3 regions of the Kitasatospora sp. NPDC051984 genome follow, and region 1 is predicted to be linked to each of the others. Evidence: riboswitches for the same ligand, from Rfam matches in the RefSeq annotation. Region 1 holds a riboswitch; each other region holds the start of a gene.
The links. Region 1 has a riboswitch for cyclic di-AMP ahead of ACIHEI_RS17260 (transglycosylase family protein). Riboswitches for the same ligand answer to the same signal wherever they lie in the genome.
Positions count from the first base shown of each region.

Region 2: it holds a riboswitch for cyclic di-AMP, as region 1 does, so the genes downstream of both, ACIHEI_RS09305 (NlpC/P60 family protein) here and ACIHEI_RS17260 (transglycosylase family protein) in region 1, are expected to answer to the same signal.
Region 3: it holds a riboswitch for cyclic di-AMP, as region 1 does, so the genes downstream of both, ACIHEI_RS01770 (transglycosylase family protein) here and ACIHEI_RS17260 (transglycosylase family protein) in region 1, are expected to answer to the same signal.

Region 1 is NZ_JBIUCB010000007.1:307,801-314,809, forward strand. It holds gene ACIHEI_RS17255 (CapA family protein) at 1-882, shown strand, start outside; gene ACIHEI_RS17260 (transglycosylase family protein) at 905-2,065, opposite strand; cyclic di-AMP (ydaO/yuaA leader) riboswitch at 2,069-2,235, opposite strand; gene ACIHEI_RS17265 (MFS transporter) at 2,650-3,897, shown strand; gene ACIHEI_RS17270 (MFS transporter) at 4,007-5,428, shown strand; gene ACIHEI_RS17275 (tyrosine-protein phosphatase) at 5,644-6,351, opposite strand; gene ACIHEI_RS17280 (hypothetical protein) at 6,584-7,009, opposite strand, start outside.
Region 2 is NZ_JBIUCB010000004.1:6,670-13,678, forward strand. It holds gene ACIHEI_RS09290 (carbohydrate kinase family protein) at 1-465, shown strand, start outside; gene ACIHEI_RS09295 (hypothetical protein) at 468-1,622, opposite strand; gene ACIHEI_RS09300 (NlpC/P60 family protein) at 1,751-2,791, opposite strand; gene ACIHEI_RS09305 (NlpC/P60 family protein) at 3,004-4,074, opposite strand; cyclic di-AMP (ydaO/yuaA leader) riboswitch at 4,085-4,237, opposite strand; gene ACIHEI_RS09310 (NlpC/P60 family protein) at 4,604-5,638, opposite strand; gene ACIHEI_RS09315 (NYN domain-containing protein) at 5,822-7,009, opposite strand, start outside.
Region 3 is NZ_JBIUCB010000001.1:380,890-387,898, forward strand. It holds gene ACIHEI_RS01745 (JmjC domain-containing protein) at 1-182, shown strand, start outside; gene ACIHEI_RS01750 (JmjC domain-containing protein) at 224-1,099, shown strand; gene ACIHEI_RS01755 (MazG family protein) at 1,159-2,157, shown strand; gene ACIHEI_RS01760 (SDR family NAD(P)-dependent oxidoreductase) at 2,162-2,584, opposite strand; gene ACIHEI_RS01765 (cytochrome P450) at 2,740-3,984, shown strand; cyclic di-AMP (ydaO/yuaA leader) riboswitch at 4,227-4,426, shown strand; gene ACIHEI_RS01770 (transglycosylase family protein) at 4,430-5,098, shown strand; gene eno (phosphopyruvate hydratase) at 5,351-6,640, shown strand; gene ACIHEI_RS01780 (septum formation initiator family protein) at 6,745-7,009, shown strand, end outside.

The DNA.
Region 1 (7,009 bases):
CTGACCGCCCCCGCCGGCGAGACCGCGCTCGGGCCGATCGCCAAGACCCTGTCCGCCGCCGACCTGGCGGTGCTCAACCTGGAGACCGCGATCACCGGCCGCGGCAAGCCCGAGCCCAAGACCTACACGTTCCGCACCAGCCCCAAGGCGCTCACCGCGCTCAAGGACGCCGGGATAGACGTGCTCTCCCAGGCCAACAACCACGCCGTCGACTTCGGCGCCGACGGCCTCGCCGACACCCTCGCCGCCAAGGCCAACTCCCCGATTCCGCTGATCGGCATCGGCAAGGACACGGCCGAAGCCTTCGCGCCCCACATCGCCGACGTGCGCGGAACAAAGGTCGCCGTCCTGGCGGCGAGCCAGGTCGACGAAATCACCAACCAGAAGTGGCGGGCCGGCGAGCACAAGGCCGGCATCGCCTCCGCGTTCGACGAGAAGGCCCTGCTGCGCGCCGTCACCGAGGCCAAGGCGCAGGCGCCCGTGGTGCTGGTCTACCTGCACTGGGGCGAGGAAGGCGTGGCCTGCCCGACCGCCGCGCAGACCGCACTCGCCAAGAAGCTCGCCACGGCCGGCGCCACCGCCGTGGTCGGCACCCACGCCCACACCATGCTCGGTGCGGGCATGCTCGGGAACACCTACGTGGCGTACGGCTTCGGCAACTTCCTCTGGTACGGCACCTCGAACTACACCGCCTCCGACGAGACCGGCGTCACCACACTCACCATCAGCACCGACGGACGCGTCACCGGAGAAACCTTCACCCCCGCCCACATCGACGGCCGCGGCGTGCCCGTCCCGCAGACCGGCAGCGCGGCGAAGGCCGCCCAGCAGCGCCGCGACGGCCTGCGCGGCTGCACCGGACTGGCCGCCGTCCCGAAGTGACGGCGGCTCGACCGGGCGGCCGTCAGCCCAGGTTCAGCACCTGGCCCGGGTGGATCAGGTCCGGGTTCTCGCCCACCACCTGCTGGTTGCTCTGGTAGAGACCGCTCCAGCCGCCGTTCAGCTCGTGGCTGCGGGCGATCTTCGCCAGCGTGTCGCCCGGGCCGACGGTGTACGGCTGCGGGGACGGGGTCGCGGCGGACGGGGATTCGGCGGGCGCGGGTGCGCTGCCGGGCGTGGAGGTGCTCGGGGGCGGCGTGGTGGTGGCCGGGTCGGGGGTGGTGGGCTGCTGGGTGCCGCCGTTGCCGTGGCTGTCCTGGCCCTGGCCCTGGCCCTGGTCGTTGCCGTGGCCTGTGCTGTTGCCGTTCTCGGCGCCGTTCCCGTTCCCGTTGCCGTTCTGGTTGTCGGACGGTGTGGTCGGGTTCGGGCTCGGGTTGGTGCTCGGGTCGGTCGACGGCGTAGTCGGAGCGGTCGGCGTAGTCGGAGCGGTCGGGGTGGCCGGGCTCTCCGGGGTGGGGGCCGGGGACGGCGTGGCCGCAGGCGGCTGGGGGTGCGTCAGCTGTATGTAGCGCTCGTACAGGCTCTGGTGGCTGGTCCAGAACCAACCGCCGTTCTTCTCGTACCAGTACACGTGGTACACCGGGTCGTAGCCGGGCAGGCCGGAGAACACCGGAGTGGCGTTCTGCGGGGCGACGGTGCCGTCCGAGGCGGTGTTGACGGCGGCGATGCCGCGGGCGCCGCGCAGCGCACCCGATTCGTCCGCCGAGTCGTTGTTGTCCACCACGCCGGGGGCGCTGACCGTGCGCAGGCCCGCCGTGTCGGCGCAGGACACCCACGGCTGCGGGCCCTCGGTTGCCAGGATCCGTTCGGCGACCGCGATCTGCTGGCTGCGGGTGGCTCCGCTGGGCAGCTCGGCGTACCGGGTACCGCCGTAGTCGATCCAGCGCTGGGCGGTGATCTGGAGGCCGCCGTACAGGCCGTTGCCCGAGTCGGAACTCCAGTTGCCGCCGCTCTCGCAGTCGGCGACCCGGTCCCAGACCGTGCTGGGGGCGGCCTGCGCACCCGTCACGGCGAGCAGCGGCAGGGCGAGGCCGACGCCGGCGACGCCGGCTGCGGCGATCGCCCGCTCGGCGGCTTTCTCCGCCTGGCTCTGCCGACGGTGGCGCCCGGAACCCGTGAAGAGCATGCCAGATCCTCTCCGCACGCCTGCGAGGTGAGCTGTCGGGTTCGGACCGGAGGGAGGCCCGGCCGCCGTGTGCCGGCGGGAGCCGGTGCGGAGGCTTCACCCCTAGCCGTGGGGGCGGCGACGTACTTGGTTCCCCCGTCCCTGTCCAAGGGTTGTGGTGGTCGACCCGGCAACGCGGCGGACAGGGTTCGGCGTTGCCGCGTGCGGGGCCCGGCGGTGCGGGCCGGACCGAGCCTAATCACTCGAACGGAGCAATCACAAGCTCATCGCGGCCGTATTACGGCCGAGTTGCGCCGCCCGGGCGGTCGGGCGGTCGGGCGGTCGGGCGGTCGGGTGATCCGGCGGTCCGATGGTCGGGTGCGAAATTCTGGCCGATCGGTGGGATTGGGGGAGCGGGGGGAGGGAAGGCGGACGCTCCCGCTTGGGCGCTTGGAAGCTGAGCGGACATCAAATGCCGTGACATTAAAGCGAGTTGAGCGAGATCCGGGCATTGCAGGCGTTGCGGATAAATCGCGCGACAGCTGCTTCGGGAGCTTCCTACCATCGCGGTGATCGCTGTTCCCCGACCCGCTGTGGAGGTGCCCGTGGCTGTGCTGATTCCCGAAGTACTCCGGGTGGAGCGCCAGTTCGCCCGTCTGTTCGTCGGCCAGTCGCTGTCCGTCCTGGGCGACAGGGTGTCGTTCGTCGCGCTGCCGTTCGCCGTGCTGTCGATCGGCGGGTCGGCCGCCGATGTCGGCCTGGTGGCTTCGGCGGGCCTGCTGCCGGTGCTGGTGTTCATGCTGATCGGCGGCGTGTGGGCGGACCGGATGCCAAGACAGCGGATCATGCTGGCCTCCGATCTGGTGCGGTGCGTGGTCCAGGCGGCCGTCGCGGTGTTGCTGCTCACCGGGACGGCCCGGGTCGGGGTGCTGGCACTGCTGATGGTGGTGTTCGGGGTGGCGGACGCGTTCTTCCTGCCCGCCTCCACCGGGCTGATCCCGCTGCTGGTGTCCGGTGAACGGCTGGGCGAGGCCAATGCCTTGCGCGGGCTCGTCCACTCGGTGGGGTTGGTGATCGGCCCGGTGCTGGCCGGCGCGCTGGTCGCCCTTGCCGGGCCCGGCGGTGCCCTGATGGTGGATGCCGCGAGCTTCGCGGCCAGCGCCGCCGTGCTGGCGAGACTCGGTGCGGTGGGCGGGCGGGCCAGTGCGGAGCAGGCCGAGCGACTCGGGTTCCTGGCCGAACTCCGGGTCGGCTGGCGGCAGGTGCGAGAACGGGCCTGGGTGTGGTCGGGCATGCTCGCGATCGCGGTGTACCACGTGGTGGTGCTGCCCTCGGTGTTCGTGCTCGGCCCGGTCCTGGCGGATCGCGAGTGGGGCGGGGCCGGCGCCTGGGCCGTGGTGGTCACCGCCTTCGGCCTCGGCTCGATCGTCGGCGACGTCTGCGCCTACCGCCTGAAACCGGCCCGGCCGATGGCGGTGGCGGCCGTCGGGATGGCGATTGCCTCCTGCCAGGCGCTGATCATCGGATCCGGCGCTCCGGTCGCGGTGATCGCCCTGCTGGAGGCCTGCACCGGAGTCGGCGTCTCGCTCTGCTTCGTGCTGTGGGAGACCTCACTCCAGGTGCACATACCCGAGCAGGTGCTGTCGCGGGTCAGCTCCTACGACCACCTGATCTCGGTGGCGCTGATGCCACTCGGCCTGGTGCTCGCAGGCCCGCTCGCGGACGGGATCGGCGTGCACCGGACGCTGTTCGGCATGACCGCGCTGGGAGTGCCCGCCGCCCTCCTCCTGCTCGCGCTGCCGGCCGTCCGGAAGCTGCCCGCACGACCACAGGTGGACGCACCTATCCAGTAATCCATGAAAGAGTGGAATAGGCTCGTCGTGCACGCCGCTCGGTCAACGCCGGCGGAGCACCGCACCACGCACCACGTTCCACGCATCACGCACCACCCGGGAGCCGCCCATGTCCGTCGAGGCCCAGCGCCCGCTGCCACCCCGGGCAGCCGCGCCGACCACTGCTCCGCCCGGCACCCCGCCCGGCGGGCCGGGTGGCCGCCCGATCCGGCTCGGGCTGCGCGCCAACCTCGCGCAGTTCGGCCTGCTGGTGGCGGTCAACGCCCTGGTCGGCGGCATGCTCGGGCAGGAGCGGACGGTTCTGCCGCTGCTCGCCGACAAGGTCTTCCACCTGTCCGCCTACACGGGTGCGCTGACGTACATCCTGGCGTTCGGCGCGACCAAGGCGGTCACCAACTTCTTCGCCGGCACCCTCTCCGACCGGTACGGGCGCAGGCCGGTGCTGATCGCGGGCTGGCTGGTGGCCCTGCCGATACCGGCGATGCTGGCCTGGGGCCCGACCTGGGGTTGGATCGTCGCGGCGAACGTGCTGCTGGGCGTCAACCAGGGCCTCACCTGGTCCACCACGGTGATCATGAAGATCGACCTGGTCGGCCCGGCCCGGCGCGGCCTCGCGATGGGCCTGAACGAGGCGGCGGGCTACCTCGCGGTGGCCGTCACCGCGACCGGCACCGGCGCCATTGCCGCCCACTGGGGCCTGCGCCCACAGCCGTTCCTGCTCGGCGCGGCCTACGTTGCGCTCGGCCTGGGCCTGACGGTCGCCGCCGTCCGGGAGACGCGCGAGCACGCCCGGGCGGAGGCCGCCGCCCATGCGGTCACCACAAGCACGGCGCTGGAGGGAGCGGTCGCCGGGGCCTCGCCGGAGGGTACGGTCGCTGCCATGCCGGAGGATGCGGCCACTGCCCCCGCGAACGCCGGTGGTGACGACCAGGCGGCGCTCAGCACCGCCCGAATAGCGCGCACCACCAGCCTCGGAGACCGGGCGCTGTCCAGCGCCAGCTGGGCCGGCATGGTCAACAACCTCAACGACGCCCTCGCCTGGGGCATCTTCCCGCTGCTGTACGCCGCGCACGGTCTGGAGATCGGCCGGATCGGCATCCTGGCCGCGCTCTACCCGGCGGTCTGGGGCGCGGGGCAGATGCTCACCGGCTGGTGGTCCGACCGGATCGGCCGCAAGCACCTGATCACCGCGGGCATGCTGCTGCAGGCCGCCGCCCTCGGCCTGGTCGCGGTCGGGACGACCTTCCCGGTGTGGGCCGCCGCCCAGGCACTGCTGGGTGCGGGCACCGCCCTGGTCTACCCGACGCTGCTGGCCGTCATCGGCGACGTCGCCCACCCCGCATGGCGGGCGCGCGCCGTCGGCGTCTACCGGCTGTGGCGTGACGGCGGCTTCGCGGTCGGAGCGCTGGTGGCGGGCATCCTCGCCGACGCCTACGGCGTGACCACCGCGATCTGGGCGGTTGCCGCGCTGACCGCCGTGGCCGGCGTCACCGTGGCGGTGCGGATGTACGAGACGCACCCGCGCAACTGATCAGCCCGCGCAACTGATCAGCCGCCAGCGGTTGTCGCCGGCGGTGGCGAGGGGCGGCAACCCCGGGGGTCATGGTTTCGGGGTCGCAGTCAGAGGACGAGCGATGCGATGCCGTGCGGGTGTCGGGCAGTGCGGGGAACGGAGGAGGTCCAGGCGGAACAGGATGCTGCGGCGGGTGCGTCGCGGCGGGCCGGTGCGACGGTGCCGGGAAGGCCCTACGGGCAGGCCGTGGGGTGGAAATCGGCACGCAGGGAGGCGAGTTCGGAGGTTCGAGCGCCGTGGGCGCGCAGGTGCTCCTCGAGCGTGCCGTGGTGGGAACGGACGGAGATCAGGGCGCGGCGCAGGTGGACGGCCGCGACCGGGCGGCCGGCGTGGCCGGGGACGTCGGGGTCGTGGGCGGTGAGTCCCAGTGCCGCGTTGGAACGCAGGAAGTCGGAGAGGATCTCCGGCTCCCCGGCGCCCAGCAGCGACTGCACCAGCGCGACCACCACGCCGGTGCGGTCCTTGCCGGACGCGCAGTGCACCAGGACGGCCCGGCGCTCGGCGGCCAGCAAGGTCCGGACGAGCGCGACGGCCGGGCGTCCGGCGAGCTCGGCCATCAGCGGGTACAGCTCGGCCTGCTCCTCGGGCCAGCGCTGCTCGGCGAAGACGGGGACGTGCAGGTGCCGGATGCCGCTGTCGCCGAGCGCATCCGGGCGAGCGGTGACCTCCGGCGTGCTGCGCAGGTCGAGGACGGTGCGCACACCGAGGCCGAGCAGCGTCCGGGCGCCGTCGGGCGTCAACTGGTCCAGCGCACCGGAGCGGTAAAGGATGCCGTGGGGCAGTGCCCCGAGCCCGCCCGCGTCCCGGAAGTTGCGCACCCCGGGAAGGGCGGTCCCGTCCGCTTCCGCTGCCATCGGTTCGTCCGCGATCACGCCGGCCATCCTAGTGCCGCGTCAGGCAACCTTCGCCCCGTCGCGACGCGCCCCCAGCCCTTGGGGGCTGGGAGGTACCCCCAGGCACGCACTCTCGCCGCACCGGTCGAAAACCCAAGTACATCCAGTACGAGGGCTTCCGTCCGGCACGCCGATAGCACGCACCGGACGCCGCTCCTTGACGGGCAAAGGCTGCCTGACGCGGCACTGGGCGGCCCCGGGGCGCCGGCCCACGGCACTCCTAGGTGGGGACGACGGCCAGGACCACCGCGGTGTTCTCGCGGATGGCCGGGCCGTCCAGCTCGACCGCCACCCGGGCCGATTCGGTGCTGGTGACGGGCTTCAGCGGGACCGAGACCGCAGGAACCTTCGCGGTGTTGCCGCACAGGCCGGCGTAGTCCATGACGTCGCCGTGCGGGTAGGCGCTGTCGTCCAGGTGCGCCAGCTGATCGGCCGTCAGGCCATGTTGCTGCAAGTAGTCGGTCATTGCGGCGCGGGTGCTGCGAAGCGCCACCGCGACGTGCAGTCGGCCGCTCTCCGGATCGACCCGGGCGAGGTAGTGCAGGTCCGTCGCCCCGGCGGGCAGGTCGAGTTCGTAGGCGGCCAGCGCCTGGTCCAGCGACAGCACGGTGCCCTTGCAGGCGCGCCGGTCGCCGGCCGGCAGCCC
Region 2 (7,009 bases), on a different contig from region 1:
ATGTACCCGGACGTGGAACGGCTGGGCCGCCCCAGCTCCACCGACCTGCACGCCTGGGACGGCGAGAACGAGCACCACCGGTTCTACGCACTCCGCTCGGACGTGGTGTTCCTGTCCGCGGCCGGCCTCGGCAACCGTCCGGAGGCGGCGATGCGTTCGATCCTGGCGCAAGGCCGGGCCGAGCTGGTGGTGGCCACCGCGGGCGCGCACGGCGCGTTCCTGCTCACCCGCGAGGACGAGGCGCCCCGGCACTTCCCGGCGGTGGACCCGGGCGCGCCGATCGTGGACAGCAACGGCGCGGGCGACGCGTTCGTCTCCGGCTTCCTGCAGCGGCGGCTGGCGGGCCGCCCGGTCGAGGAGTGCATGCGGGCCGGTGCGGCGGCCGGCGCGTTCGCCTGCACCACGGCGGGCACCCACACCGCGTTCCTGGACGCGGCCGGCCTGGAGCGGGCACTGGCCGGCTGAGGTCAGTCCCGCAGGGTGGCCACCGCGGCCGTCCAGTCCTTGGTGAACTCGGCGACGCCGAGGCCGAGTTCGGCCCGGAAGGCGCGTTCCAGGCCGCCGGCGCCGTTCTGCCCGACGGCCCGGTAGAGCGCCACCAGCCGGTCCGGCCCGTACCGGTGGGCGATCAAGTCGCAGGCCAGCCAGGACAGTTCGTAGGCCTGCGAGATGCCGGCCGAGCCGGCGGTGAACGCGTCGTCGGTGGGCAGCCCGGTGGGCATCCGCCCGGCCCGGACGTCCTTGGCGAGTTCGGGGACGATCTGCCGGGTGGTCCGCCCGGTGCCCTGGTAGCCGGTGTAGTCGGCGACGCCCTCGGACAGCCACAGCGGGGTGCACGCCTTGGTGTCGGCCCGGGTGGCGACGTGGGTGGCCTCGTGGGTCACCACCACCCGGCGGCCGAGCTCGCTGAGCTGCCGGTACGCGTCGGGGTTGACCACGATCCGATCCGCGGGGGTGTGCGTCGGCGCGCCGCCGACCGCCAGGGTGACTGCGGCTATCCCCTGGTACGCGTCTGCGGATACATCCATCCGGCGGGCGAACTGCTGGACGGTGAGCGGCAGTTCGAGCAGCAGTCGGCCGGGCTTCCAGGGACCCCAGACGCCTTCGACGGTGGGCACCGCACGGTCGGCGAGGGCGGCCAGGTCGGCGAGTTCGCCGTCCTCGCCGAGGCCCAGCGCCAGACTGTGCCGCCCGGTCGCGGTCCGGACGGTGCCCAGGTCCCAGGGCGCCACCGCGCCGGTGGGCACCTCCCGGAGCACCCGCCAGCCGGCCGGCTCGCGCTGCAGGTCGATCTGCCGCTCCAGCAGCGCCGGGTAGTCGTCCACGCCGGAGATCCGGTAGCCGAGTTCGGCGCCGACGGTCAACCGTTCGGCGCCGGGCGCGGGTTCGGTGAAGGTGGTCAGCCGCAGCGTGTACTCGGTGAACCGGATCGCGGCGGTGCGGGTGAGCAGGTCCCGGTCGGCCTCCTCGGCGCCCGCCGCCGTCGGCAGCCCGGCGGGGTCGCGCCGCAGGATCGCGCCCGCCCGCCGCGACAGCACCTGCGCCACGGCGTCCCGGGCCCCGGACGGCGCGCCCGGCCCGGGCGGGGCGGCGGCCGGTCCGGCGGGCCCGGCGGGGAGCACCCGGGGCAGCGAGAGCTGGGCCGCGCACCCGGCGGCGACCAGCAGTGCGGCCCGCCGGGACGGCGAAGCACCGGCCTGCCGCGGCGCCGGCGCCTGCGGCAGGTCGGTGACCAGGGGCTCGTGCTGGCTCAGACCCGCACCACCGAGTTGACCGGCATCGCGCTGACGCTCTCGTAGCGGACCCGGGCGCCGGGGTGCGGCGCGTGCACGACGACACCGCCGCCGGCGTACATGCCGACGTGGTGCCTGTCCTTGAAGAAGATCACCAGGTCTCCGGGCCGGGCTTCGGCGAGGCTCACCCGCCGGCCGGCCGAGGCCTGCCCCTGCGAGGTCCGCGGCAGGGTCACTCCGGCCTGCCGCCACGCCCAGTACATCAGACCGGAGCAGTCGAACGTGCTGGGCCCGGTGGATCCGTACACGTACGAGGAGCCGATCTTCGAGACGGCCGCGTTCAGCGCGGCGGCGGCGCGGTCGGACGCGGGAGGCTCGTTGCCGAGGTCGAAGCGGTCGGCGCCGCGGGCGGCCCGGGCGTCGTCGTCGTAGGCGAGCCGGTCGCGCTCGGCGGCGGTGAGGTCGCCGAGCAGCTGCCGGGCCCGGGCGAGGCGGGTGCGGACTTCGTCCTTGGCGGCGGCCAGGCGGTGCCGGGCCTGTTCCAGTTCGTCGAGTTTGGCCGCGGTCTCCTGACGGCGCTGGTCCAGCCGGCGTTGTCGTTCGCGCAGGTCGCGCAGGGTCTCGTTCTGCCGGGCGGTGGCCTGGCCGAGCGAGCGGGCGCCGGCCAGGTAGGACGCCGGGTCGTTGTCGAGCATCAGCCGCAGCGTGGGGTCGAGGCCCTGGGCGCGGTACTGGGCGGCGACCACCGCCCCGAGGTCGGCGCGCAGCCGGTTGAGGTCGTCCTGCCCGGCGGCGACCTGGGTCAGCAGGATGCCGGCCTCGCGCTGCAGCCGTTTCTGCTGTTCCTGGGCGGCGTTGTACTTCTCGGAGGCCTGCTCGGCCTCGTCGTACAGCTGGTCGACCTGCGCCTTGACGTCGGCGCGGTCCGGCGGGTCGGCCGGAGTGGCGGCGGCCGGGGCGACGCCGAGATGGATCACGCCCGTCGCGGCGGCGGTGAGCGCCAGGGCTCGGGCGAGGCGTTGGACACCGGGCAGTGGGGGGCGACGGTGCACTGGCACGTGCGACGACTCCGTTCCTGAGCTCCGGCCTCCGCCGCCGCCCGCGGATCGGACGGCCGTCCGCACGGGGGGCCGGGGCAGAGGTTAGCGAGTCGGACGGATCCAGTCCAAACCCTGACAACTTCGAATATTCGACCGCGAATCGGACACCGGAACGAGAGCGGCCCGGCACCCCCTGTGCGGGGTGCCGGGCCGAAGGCTCCGAGCGGCCGTCAGATCCGGACGATCTTGGTGATCGGCATGACGGTCGCCGACTCGTAGCGGACCTGCGCGCCGGTGTGCGGGGCGTGCACGATCTGCCCGTTTCCGACGTACATGCCGACGTGGTGCTGGTCGCCGTAGTAGATGATCAGGTCACCCGGACGGGCGTTGGCGATGTTGGTGCCGAGGCTGGTGCCGGCGCCCGCCTGGGCCTGCGAGGTGCGCGGGATGGAGACACCCGCCTGGGCGTACGCCCACTGCATCAGACCGGAGCAGTCGAAGGTGCTCGGGCCGGCCGCGCCGTAGGAGTACCAGCTGCCCAGCTTGGACAGCGCGGCGTTCATCGCGGCACCCGCGTAGCCGGCCGGGGCCTGGGCCGGCGGGGCGCCGAGGTCGGTGCGGGTGTTGTCGCGGGAGGCGCGCTCGGCCTGGGTGCGGGAGTCGTTCGCGGCCTTGGCCTCGGCCGCCGCGAGATCGTCGCGCTCCTTCTGGGTGAGCGTGTTGAGCAGCTCCTGCGCCTTGGCCAGCTTGGACTGGACGTCTTCCTTGTCGGCCTTGAGGGCCTTCGTGGTGGTGTCCAGTTCGGCGAGCTTCTGCGCGGCCTCCTCGCGCTGCCCGTCGAGCTTGGCCTGCTCGGCCTTGAAGCTCTTGAGCAGGTCGGCCTGGGTGGCGCCGACCGTGTTCAGCGTTCCGGCCTGCCCGAGGAAGCTGTCCGGGTTGCTGGAGAGCATCAGCTGCATGGTCTGCGGCATGCCGCCGTTGCGGTACTGCTCGGCGGCGATCGTCGCCAGGCTGTCCTGGACGGTGGTCACCTGCTCCTGCTGGCGGGCCAGCTGGTCCTGCAGTTGGGTGACCTGCTTCTGCAGGTTCTGCTGCTTCTCGACGGAGGCGTTGAGCGCCTCGGTCTTCACCTCGGCCTGCTCGTTGAGCTGGTCGACCTGCGCCTTGACCTGGTCCTTGGTGGGCGCCGGATCGGCGTGCGCGCCGGTCTGGGCGGACAGCGCGACGGCGGTGGCGGCAGCGGCAGTGAGAATCGAGACCCGGGCACGGCCGACGGGCTTGGGACGGCGATGGGACGCCACGAAGGCGGACTCCTTCTTCCTCACACCGCCTACCGGGTGAGCTGACGGGTTCGGGCCGGAAGAGACGCCCTACAGCGCCTCACCGGCCGCTCTCGCGGCCGACCTGGCGCCGATTCACCCCGGGGGAACGTGGTTCCCCGGCTCCGTTCGACAGCAACCCCCTCAGGGGTATCCCCGTCGGCGGATCTCGTTCTGACGATCCACCCGCTGCGTCACGGACTCGGCGGCGACCTCCGCCGTCGCCCCCCTTGGGCGATCGACTCTGCGGTGGTCGAACTATGACCCTAGTAACCGATCCGTGATCCGTTCAAATCCTTGTCGGAAAAAAATCTGAATCTGAGTCAATTTCGATTACGAAACTGACCGAACGTAAGGGATTCGTTGCACAGTGCGTAGCATTTCCCGCCGTTCGCCTGGGAAACGCGACGCCCGGACGTGTTCGAGATCACAGCAGGATCTCGACCCGCCCGGGCGTGTCACGGCGTGTCAATTGTCGCCCCGAGGGGCGTATGTCCGGTTTGTCGGCCCGTCAGACCCGACGGATGGTCGAGATCGGCATCGCGTCGACCTTCATGGTCTTCACCACGTCACCGGTGTGCGGCGCGTGCACCACCATGCCGTTGCCGATGTACATGCCGACGTGGTGCCGGTCGCCGTAGTAGACCACCAGGTCACCGGGCTGGGCGTTGTGCCAGTCGGTACCCACGCTGGCGCCGTAGCTGCCCTGCGCCTGCGAGGTGCGCGGCAGCGAGACGCCGGCCTGCGCGTACGCCCACACCATCAGGCCGGAGCAGTCGAAGGTGCTCGGGCCGGTCGCACCCCACACGTACGGCGCACCGCGCTTGTCGAGCGCCCGCTGCACCGCGACCCCGGCGTAGCCGGCGGCCTTCGGCAGGGTGGCCGGGTCGACCCGGTCGGCACTGCGCGAGGCGGCGCCGTCGCCTTGCGTGATCGCCCGCCGGTCGGAGGCGGAGAGCTGGTTGAGCAGGTTCTGCGCCTGCTCCAGCTTGGTCCTGACCTCGTTCTTGGCGTCGTTGAGCGCCTGGGTGGAGTTGTCCAGCTCCTTCAGGACGTCCGCCGCTTCCTGCTTCTGCTGGTTCAGCCGGCGCTGCTGGTCCTGCAGCGACTTCAGGGTCTCGGCCTGGGTGCTGGCCGCCTGGTCGAAGGAAGACGCCTTGTCCAGGTACTTGTCCGGGTCGGCGGAGAGCATCAGCTGCATCGACGGGTCGACGCCCGCGTGCCGGTACTGGTCGCCGGCCACCGCCGCGAGCCCGGAGGACAGCTCGTTCAGCTGGTCCTGGCTGCGGGCCAGCTGGTCCTGCAGCTGGTCGGCCTGCTTGCGGAGCTGGTCGGCCTTCTCCTTGGCGCCGTTGTACTTCTCGGCCGCCTGCTCCTGCTCCTCCATGAGCTTGTCGACCTGCGCCTTGATCTCGTCCTTGTTCGGCTGGGCCGGCGCGGCGTGCGCACTCACCTGGGCCGACAGGGCGACCGCGGTCGCGGCGGCAGCGGTGAGCACGGTCACCCGGGCGCGACTCGGCTGCTTGGGACGGCGGTGGGAGGCCAAGGCGGTGCTCCTTCTTCCTCTGGACTCACCCGTTAGAGCGATAGTCCGGAATATAGGTTTGACGCCAGACCCTAGTGAAGTCCCTGCCTCCGCGTCCACTCCCGGGGGGCTCCCGGATTCACTTCTCCGCCCCTCTTCACCACACCGACACACTCCGGACGCCCCAACACCGCTGAGCGGCCGTCAGCTGCGCGACAGGCGGTTCAGCAGCAGAACCGAGGCCACCGGGCGGGCGCCGGCCTTGCGCACCCCGTCCGCGACCTCCTTGTCGGCGGACACCACCACCACCGGCCGGCCCTGCGGCTCGGCCCGCACCAGGCGGCGGATCAGCTCGTCCGCGGTCTCCCCGGTCCGGCTGAACCGGACCCGGACGCCACGCGGCGGGGCCATGATCACCGGAACGTCCAGGTCCTGGCCGTCGAACACGCAGGTCACCTCGGCCTGGGTCCGCTGGGCCAGCATCGCCAGACCGCCCAGCAGCCTCAACCGCTGCTGCTCCAACGGCAGTTGCGGGTAGCCGGTCTTGGTCACGTTGTAGCCGTCCACCACCAGGTGGACCTGCGGGATGGCCAGCAGCTGGTCCAGCAGCGCCGGATCGTCCTCGGCCAGCCCGCGCCGGGCCACGTCGTGCGGCGAGGCCGAACCGGGCTCCACCGCCTCCACCAGGTCGGCCGGGCGCAGCGCCGTCACCGGCAGCGCCAGCTCCCGCTGCAGGCCCTGCGCGGACTGCAGCACGGTGTCCAGCAGCAGCCGCAGCCGCATGTCCTCGACGCTGCGGCCCTCCCGGGCGGTGCGCCGGCCGGTCTCCACGGCCGCCTCCAGTTCGGCGACCCGGTGCCGCAGCCGGCGGGCCTCGATCTCGGCGGCGCCGCGCTCGGCGGCGGCGGCGGCCCGGGCGGCCTCCAGTTCGGCGGCCAGTCGGCGGCTCTCGGCCTGCGCGCGGCGGGTGTCGGCCTCCAGCGAGCGGACCTTCTTGCGCAGCGAGTCCGCCTCCCGGCGCACCCCTTCGGACTCGGCGCGGTGGCGCTCCAGCTCGGCGCGGGCGGTGGTGCGGGCCTCGGCCAGCTCCTCGTGGAGCTTCTCGGCCAGCCGGGCGGCCTCGGCGGCGACGCTCTCGGCGTCGACCCGTTCGGCCTGTTCGCCGGCCTCCTCGACCAGCCGGGCCCAGCCGGTGGGCCGCACCAGGTAGGCGGCGGCGGCCACGTCCATCGGGTCGGCGGCGGCCGGCACGGTGCCCGCCTCCAGGGCACGCACCAGGTCCGGCTGGCCGAGCCGCAGCCGCTCGGCTATCCGCACCCGGAACGCGGGGTCGGACTCCAGCGCGGCGGCCAGCGCGGTGGCCGCGTACTTGGCCCGCCGGGCGGCGGTGAA
Region 3 (7,009 bases), on a different contig from region 1:
AGCTGCGCGCCCTGCTCACCGAGGGCCTCGAACTGCCCGCCCGCCCCCGCGACGAGGACGACCTGCTGGCGGCCGGCGAGCAGCTGCTCGACCACCTGCGCACCCGGCTGGCCACCGCCGACCCGGCCGAGCTGGTGTCCGCCGCCCGCCGCGTCGCGTACAGCAACCGTCCCACCGCCTGAACCCGCCGTCCGACCCAGCCCGCACCAGAGGAGACCCGACCATGACCGAGACCTGGCTGAGCCGCTTCGTCGCGGACGAGGAGCAGTTCCGTACCCAGCTGTGGCGCACTGCCCCGGCCGTGCTGCGCCCCGAGCGCCCGCCGGTGGACGTGCTGCCCGCCGCCGAACTCGACCGGCTGCTCGACCACGGCCTGCTGAAGGTGCCGTACCTGGGCCTGGTGCAGCGCGACGCCCACCTGCCCGTCGAGCGGTTCTGCCCGCCGCGGGTGGTGCTCGGCGAGGTGGTCGGGGGGTACGCCGACGGCGCGGCGGTGCGGGCGCTGATCCGGGACGAGCAGGCGACGCTGCTGCTGCGCTACGTCGACCAGTGGCACGACGGGGTGCGCGAGCTGGCCCGCGGTCTGGCCGCCGAGATCGGCCGGCAGGTCGAGGCGTTCTACTTCCTGACCCCGCCCGGCACCCAGGGCCGCCCGGTGCACCGCGACGACGCGGACGTGCTGGTGGTGCAGATCTCCGGGGCCAAGCGCTGGTGGGTGCACGGCGGGCCCACCGACGGCAACTGGGTGCCGGAGCGGGAGGACGGCGACCCGGGCGAGGTGCTGCTGGAGACCGTCCTGCAGCCGGGCGAGGTGCTGTACGTGCCGCGTGGCTTCGCCCACCGTGCCCGCGCCGAGGACGGCGCGCCCTCCACGCACCTGTCGCTGACGATCCGCGAGGCGGCCAGCGCCAACCTGTACACCGTCGCGCAGAGCCTGCTCGCCGACAGCCTCCCCTTGGCGGGGCGCCCGCTGGACGACGCCGCGCTCACCGAGGCGGCCGCCGCGCTGATCGAGCACGCCGGTTCGCTGCTGGCCGAGCTGACGCCCGCCGACCTGCTGTCCGTCACCCGACAGCTGATGCTGCAACCCGCGGCGTGACCGTCCGCGCAGGAAAACCGCTGGTCCGCCCCGCACGCGGTCGTTGTAGGTTCGGTGGCGTGGACACTCCGAAGCTGATCCTGCTCACCACCACCCACCGCGTCGCCCCGGGCCTGCTCGGCTGGCCGGCCTGGGAGGCCCTCCGTTCGGCGCCCGTGGTGCTGGCCGGCGTCGCCGACCACCCGCAGCTGCCCGCGCTGCGCGCCGCCGGCGTCGAGCCCCGGCTGATCGAACGCGGCTCCGCCCCGGCGCTGGCCCGGCAGTTGCTCGCGCTGGCCCCCGCGGTGTGGCTGGAGAGCCCGGACGGCGACCCGGGGCTGACCGACGCACTGGCCCGGATCGCGGTGGAGGAGGCCGGCGAGCACCCGGAGATCGAGGTGCTGCCCGGCTCGTACGACCTGCCGGGCGCCCGCCTGCTGGACCTGGTCTCGGTGATGGACCGCCTGCGCTCGCCCGGCGGCTGCCCGTGGGACGCCGAGCAGACCCACCGGAGCCTGGTGAAGTACCTGGTCGAGGAGGCCTTCGAACTGGTCGAGGCGATCGAGGAGGATGACCGTCCGACCCTCCGCGAGGAACTCGGCGACGTGCTGCTCCAGGTGTTCTTCCACTCCCGGATCGCCGAGGAGGACGCCGAGGACCCGTTCTCCATCGACGACGTGGCGGGCGACATCGTCGAGAAGCTGATGTACCGCCACCCGCACGTGTTCGCCGACGTCAGCGTCCGGGACTCCGCCGAGACGGAGGCCAACTGGGAGCAGCTGAAGGCCGCAGAGAAGCAGCGCGAATCGGTGCTGGACGGCGTCCCGGCGGGCCTGCCCGCGCTGGCGTACGCGGCGAAACTGGTCTCCCGGGTGCGCCGGGCGCGGTTCACCGGAGTGCCGGACGCGCCGTACGAACTGCCCGCCGAACTCACCGCCGAGACGGCGGGGGAACTGCTGCTGGCGGTCGCACAGCGCGGCTACGACCAGGGCGTGGACGTGGACGCCGCACTGCGGGCGGCGGCCCGGCGCTACCGCCGGGCGGTACGGGCCGCCGAGGGACTGTCCGAGGACGACTGACGGGTCAGCTCGCCAGCGGGACGTCCGAGACCGGGCGGCGGCGCTGGGCCGGCACGACCTCGCCGATCGCCTCGCCGACCAGGGCCAGCACCTCGGCCAGCGGGTCGAGGTGGCCCGACAGTTCGGCGAGCTGGACGACCCGCTCGCCGTCCGGGCCGGCGACCGCGAACAGGTCGATCGGCCCGAGGTGCTTGGCGGCGGTGTCGACCAGCGCGGCGATGTCCGCGGGGTGGTGGATGTCACCGGACACCCCGACCACCGGGCAGCCGGGACGGTCGAGTTCGGCGGCGAGGTCCTCGGCGACACCGGGGCGAAGATCGGCGATGAGCAGGCCGGCGGCTCCGGCGGCGGAGAACCGGCGGGCCAGGTCGGCCCCCTCGCCTCCGTCGAGCACCGCGATGACCACCACTGCACCGGCTACTCGCATGGCCTGCTCCCCTTTCAGAGCGAACCGCGGGCGGTCCGCACGCCGCCCACTGTGGTTCTTGCGGAGGATCGTAGGCTCGCCCCGACTCTCCACAACAGCAATTACCCGCCAGGTGACCAGACTCACGCGACGGCGGTTCCAGATACGGTCAAGACATGCCAGATCAGCCCCACGCCACCCATCCGCAACTCTTCACCTGGGAGTTCGCGGCCGATCCGTATCCGGCGTACGCCTGGCTGCGGGAGAACGCCCCGGTGCACCGCACCACGCTGCCGAGCGGGGTGGAGGCCTGGCTGGTCACCCGGTACGCGGACGCCCGGCAGGCGCTGGCCGACTCCCGGCTCTCCAAGAACCCGGCGCACCACAGCGAACAGGCGCACCGCACCGGCCGGGTGGGCATCCCGGGCGAGCGGCAGGCCGACCTGATGACCCACCTGCTGAACATCGACCCGCCGGACCACACCCGGCTGCGCCGCCTGGTGTCGAAGGCCTTCACACCGCGCCGGGTTGCCGAGTTCGAACCGCGGGTGCAGCAGCTCACCGACCGCCTGATCGACTCCTTCGCGGAGCGCGGCGAGGTCGACCTGATCCACGAGTTCGCCTTCCCGCTGCCGATCTACGCGATCTGCGACCTGCTCGGCGTCCCGCCCGAGGACCAGGACGACCTGCGCGACTGGGCCGGCATGATGATCCGCCATACCGGTGGCAAGCGCGGGGGAGTGGGCCGCGCGGTCAAGCAGATCCGCGGCTACCTGGCCGACCTGATCCACCGCAAGCGCGCCGACCTCGGCGACGACCTGATCTCCGGCCTGATCCGGGCCAGCGACCACGGCGAGCACCTGAGCGAGAACGAGGCCGCGGCGATGGCCTTCATCTTGTTGTTTGCGGGGTTCGAGACGACCATTAATTTGATCGGCAATGGGGCATTTGCCCTGCTCCGCAACCCCGTTCAGCGCACCCTGCTCCAGGAGTCGCTGGCGCGCGGGGAGTCGGGCCTGTTGGAGACCGGCATCGAGGAACTCCTGCGCTACGACGGGCCGGTGGAGCTGGCGACCTGGCGGTTCGCCACCCGGCCGCTGAGCATCGGCGGGGTGGACATCCCGGCGGGCGACCCGGTGCTGGTGGTGCTGGCCGCGGCGGACCGCGACCCGGACCGGTTCTCCGACGAGAACACCCTGGACCTGGCCCGGACGGACAATCCGCACCTCGGTTTCGGACACGGCATCCACTACTGCATCGGTGCGCCGCTGGCCCGGCTCGAAGGGCAGCGCGCGATCGGCACACTGCTGACACGGCTGCCGGACCTCCAGTTGGCCGCCGATCCGGCCGAACTCCGTTGGCGGGGTGGGCTGATCATGCGCGGGCTGCGCGAACTCCCGGTCTCCTTCACGCCCCGCTGACCCGGTTTCGACCGCCGCCGTCCTGCCCTCGCCCCGCCCCCGCACGTCACCGTCCGTGGGCCCGGTGGGGGCGCGGGTGCGCCCCCACCTGGGGCGAATACGGACATACATGGACGGTTTGTGCACGAGAAGTGAAGGTCCGTAATTTCGACGTGATACCGGTGATATGAGCTTGTGATTGCTCGTCAGCTCTGCTTACTCTCCGATTTGCCCGCAGCTGCGGGCCCCGAGCGCGGCACGCCGAGTCCTGTCCGCCGCACCCTCGGGACACCGACCAGGATTCGGACAGGAGCGGGGGAACCAGGTGTGAACGCCGTACTCCCAACGGCTTGGGGTGAAGCCGCCGGGGAACGGACGCAACCGCGTCCGGACCTCCCGGCGGCCGGGCCAGCCTCCCGGTCCGAACCCGACAGCTCACCTCGTAGGCGTGCGGAGAGGAAGTCCCATGCTGTTCACCGGTACTGGACGTCACCGCCGTAGCACCAAGGCCGAGAAGGTCGTCGCCGCTGCAGGCGTCGCCTCCGTGGGCCTGGCCCTGCCCCTGCTCTCCGCCACCGGAGCGGCAGCCGCACCCGCCGACACCTGGGACCGCGTGGCCCAGTGCGAGAGCGGCGGGGACTGGAGCATCAACACCGGAAACGGGTACTACGGCGGCCTGCAGTTCTCCTCCTCCACCTGGCGCGCCTACGGCGGCGGCGACTACGCCGCCCGCGCCGACCAGGCCACCCGCTCCGAGCAGATCGCGGTGGCCGAGCGGGTGCTCGCCTCCCAGGGGCCCGGCGCCTGGCCGTCCTGCTCGATCAAGGCCGGTCTGTCCCGCGGCGGCGACAGCTCCGAGGACACCGCCTCCCGCTCGCAGCAGCGCGCGGCGGCGCCCGAGCGGAAGCAGACGAAGTCGCAGCAGCAGTCGAAGAGTTCGAAGCAGAGCGCCCCGGCCGACGGGTCGACGCAGTCCGGCACCGGGAACTACACCGTGCAGGAGGGCGACACGCTGTCCGGGATCGCCGCCGCGCGGAACGTGTCCGGCGGCTGGGAGCAGCTGTTCCGGGCGAACCGCGAACTGATCGGCGCCGACCCCGATGTGATCATGCCCGGCCAGGTGCTGGCGCTGTGACGGCGCGGTCCGGCCGGCTCCGGCCCGGCGGTGGTATAGACCCTTCGTCGGTCTGACGATTCGTCCGCTCCGGGCGTGCGCCCAGCAGTTCGCGCCGCCCGGAGCCCGCCGCCGACGGGCAAACAGGTGAACTACCAGTGAGTAGCCGGGTCACACGGTGAGACGGGGCCCGGCCGGGCGTGGCCGTGGGCATGTCTGCGGCTAGGCTCTGGGCGTAACGACCACACATCCGCTTCCGCTAGGAGATGCCTCGTGCCGTCCATTGATGTCGTCGTAGCCCGTGAGATCCTCGACTCCCGCGGCAACCCCACGGTCGAGGTCGAGGTCGGTCTCGACGATGGCAGCACCGGTCGTGCGGCTGTCCCGTCGGGTGCCTCCACCGGCGCCTTCGAGGCGCTGGAGCTCCGCGACGGCGACAAGAACCGCTACTTCGGCAAGGGCGTCGAGAAGGCCGTCCTCGCCGTCATCGAGCAGATCGGCCCGGAGCTGGTCGGCTACGACGCCACCGAGCAGCGCCTGATCGACCAGGCCATGCTCGACCTGGACGCCACCCCGGACAAGTCCTCGCTCGGCGCCAACGCCATCCTCGGCGTCTCGCTCGCCGTCGCGCACGCCGCCTCCGAGGCCAGCGACCTGCCGCTGTTCCGCTACCTGGGCGGCCCGAACGCGCACGTGCTGCCGGTCCCGATGATGAACATCCTCAACGGCGGCTCGCACGCGGACTCCAACGTCGACATCCAGGAGTTCATGATCGCCCCGATCGGCGCGGAGTCCTTCTCCGAGGCCGTCCGCTGGGGCGTCGAGGTCTACCACACCCTCAAGGGCGTGCTGAAGGAGCGCGGGCTGTCCACCGGCCTGGGCGACGAGGGCGGCTTCGCCCCGAACCTGGACTCCAACCGCGAGGCCCTGGACCTCATCACCGAGGCCATCAAGAAGGCCGGCTACACCCCGGGCAAGGACATCGCGCTGGCCCTGGACGTCGCCGCGTCCGAGTTCTACAAGGACGGCGCCTACCAGTTCGAGGGCAAGGCCCTGTCGGCCGCCGAGCTGGTCGAGTACTACGCCGAGCTGGTCGCCGCCTACCCGCTGGTCTCCATTGAGGACCCGCTGGACGAGTCCGACTGGGACGGCTGGAAGGCCATCACCGACAAGCTGGGCGACAAGGTCCAGCTGGTCGGCGACGACCTGTTCGTCACCAACCCGGAGCGCCTGCGCAAGGGCATCGAGACCGGCACCGCCAACGCGCTGCTGGTGAAGGTCAACCAGATCGGCTCGCTCACCGAGACCCTGGACGCCGTCGAGCTGGCCCAGCGCAACGGCTACCGCTGCATGATGTCGCACCGCTCCGGCGAGACCGAGGACGTCACCATCGCCGACCTCGCCGTCGCCACCAACTGCGGCCAGATCAAGACCGGCGCCCCGGCCCGCTCCGAGCGCGTCGCCAAGTACAACCAGCTGCTGCGCATCGAGGAGATCCTCGACGACGCCGCGGAGTACGCCGGCCGCGGCGCGTTCCCCCGGTTCCGCTCTGCGGACAAGTAAGCACAGCAAGGGCTGACCAGTACTGAGCCTGTTGTGACCGGTGCCCCGGCCTCCACCGCGTAGGGTGGGGCCGGGGCACCGGCATGCGCAGGAGGGGCGACCAGATGGCCAAGTGGAGAATTCCCGGACTGGCGGCGCGCCCGCGCTTCACCAGCCGGGCCACCGTGCTGGTCCTCGTCCTGTGCTCGCTGGTGGCGATACTCGCGTACCCGGCCCGGCAGTACATCGCGCAGCGCGGCGAGATCGCCGATCAGCGGGCCAAGGCCGATCACGCCCGCCAGCAGGTCGACGAACTGCGCCGGGCCAAGGCCCGCTGGCAGGACCCGGAGTTCGTCAAGGCCCAGGCCCGGGAGCGGCTGCACTACGCGC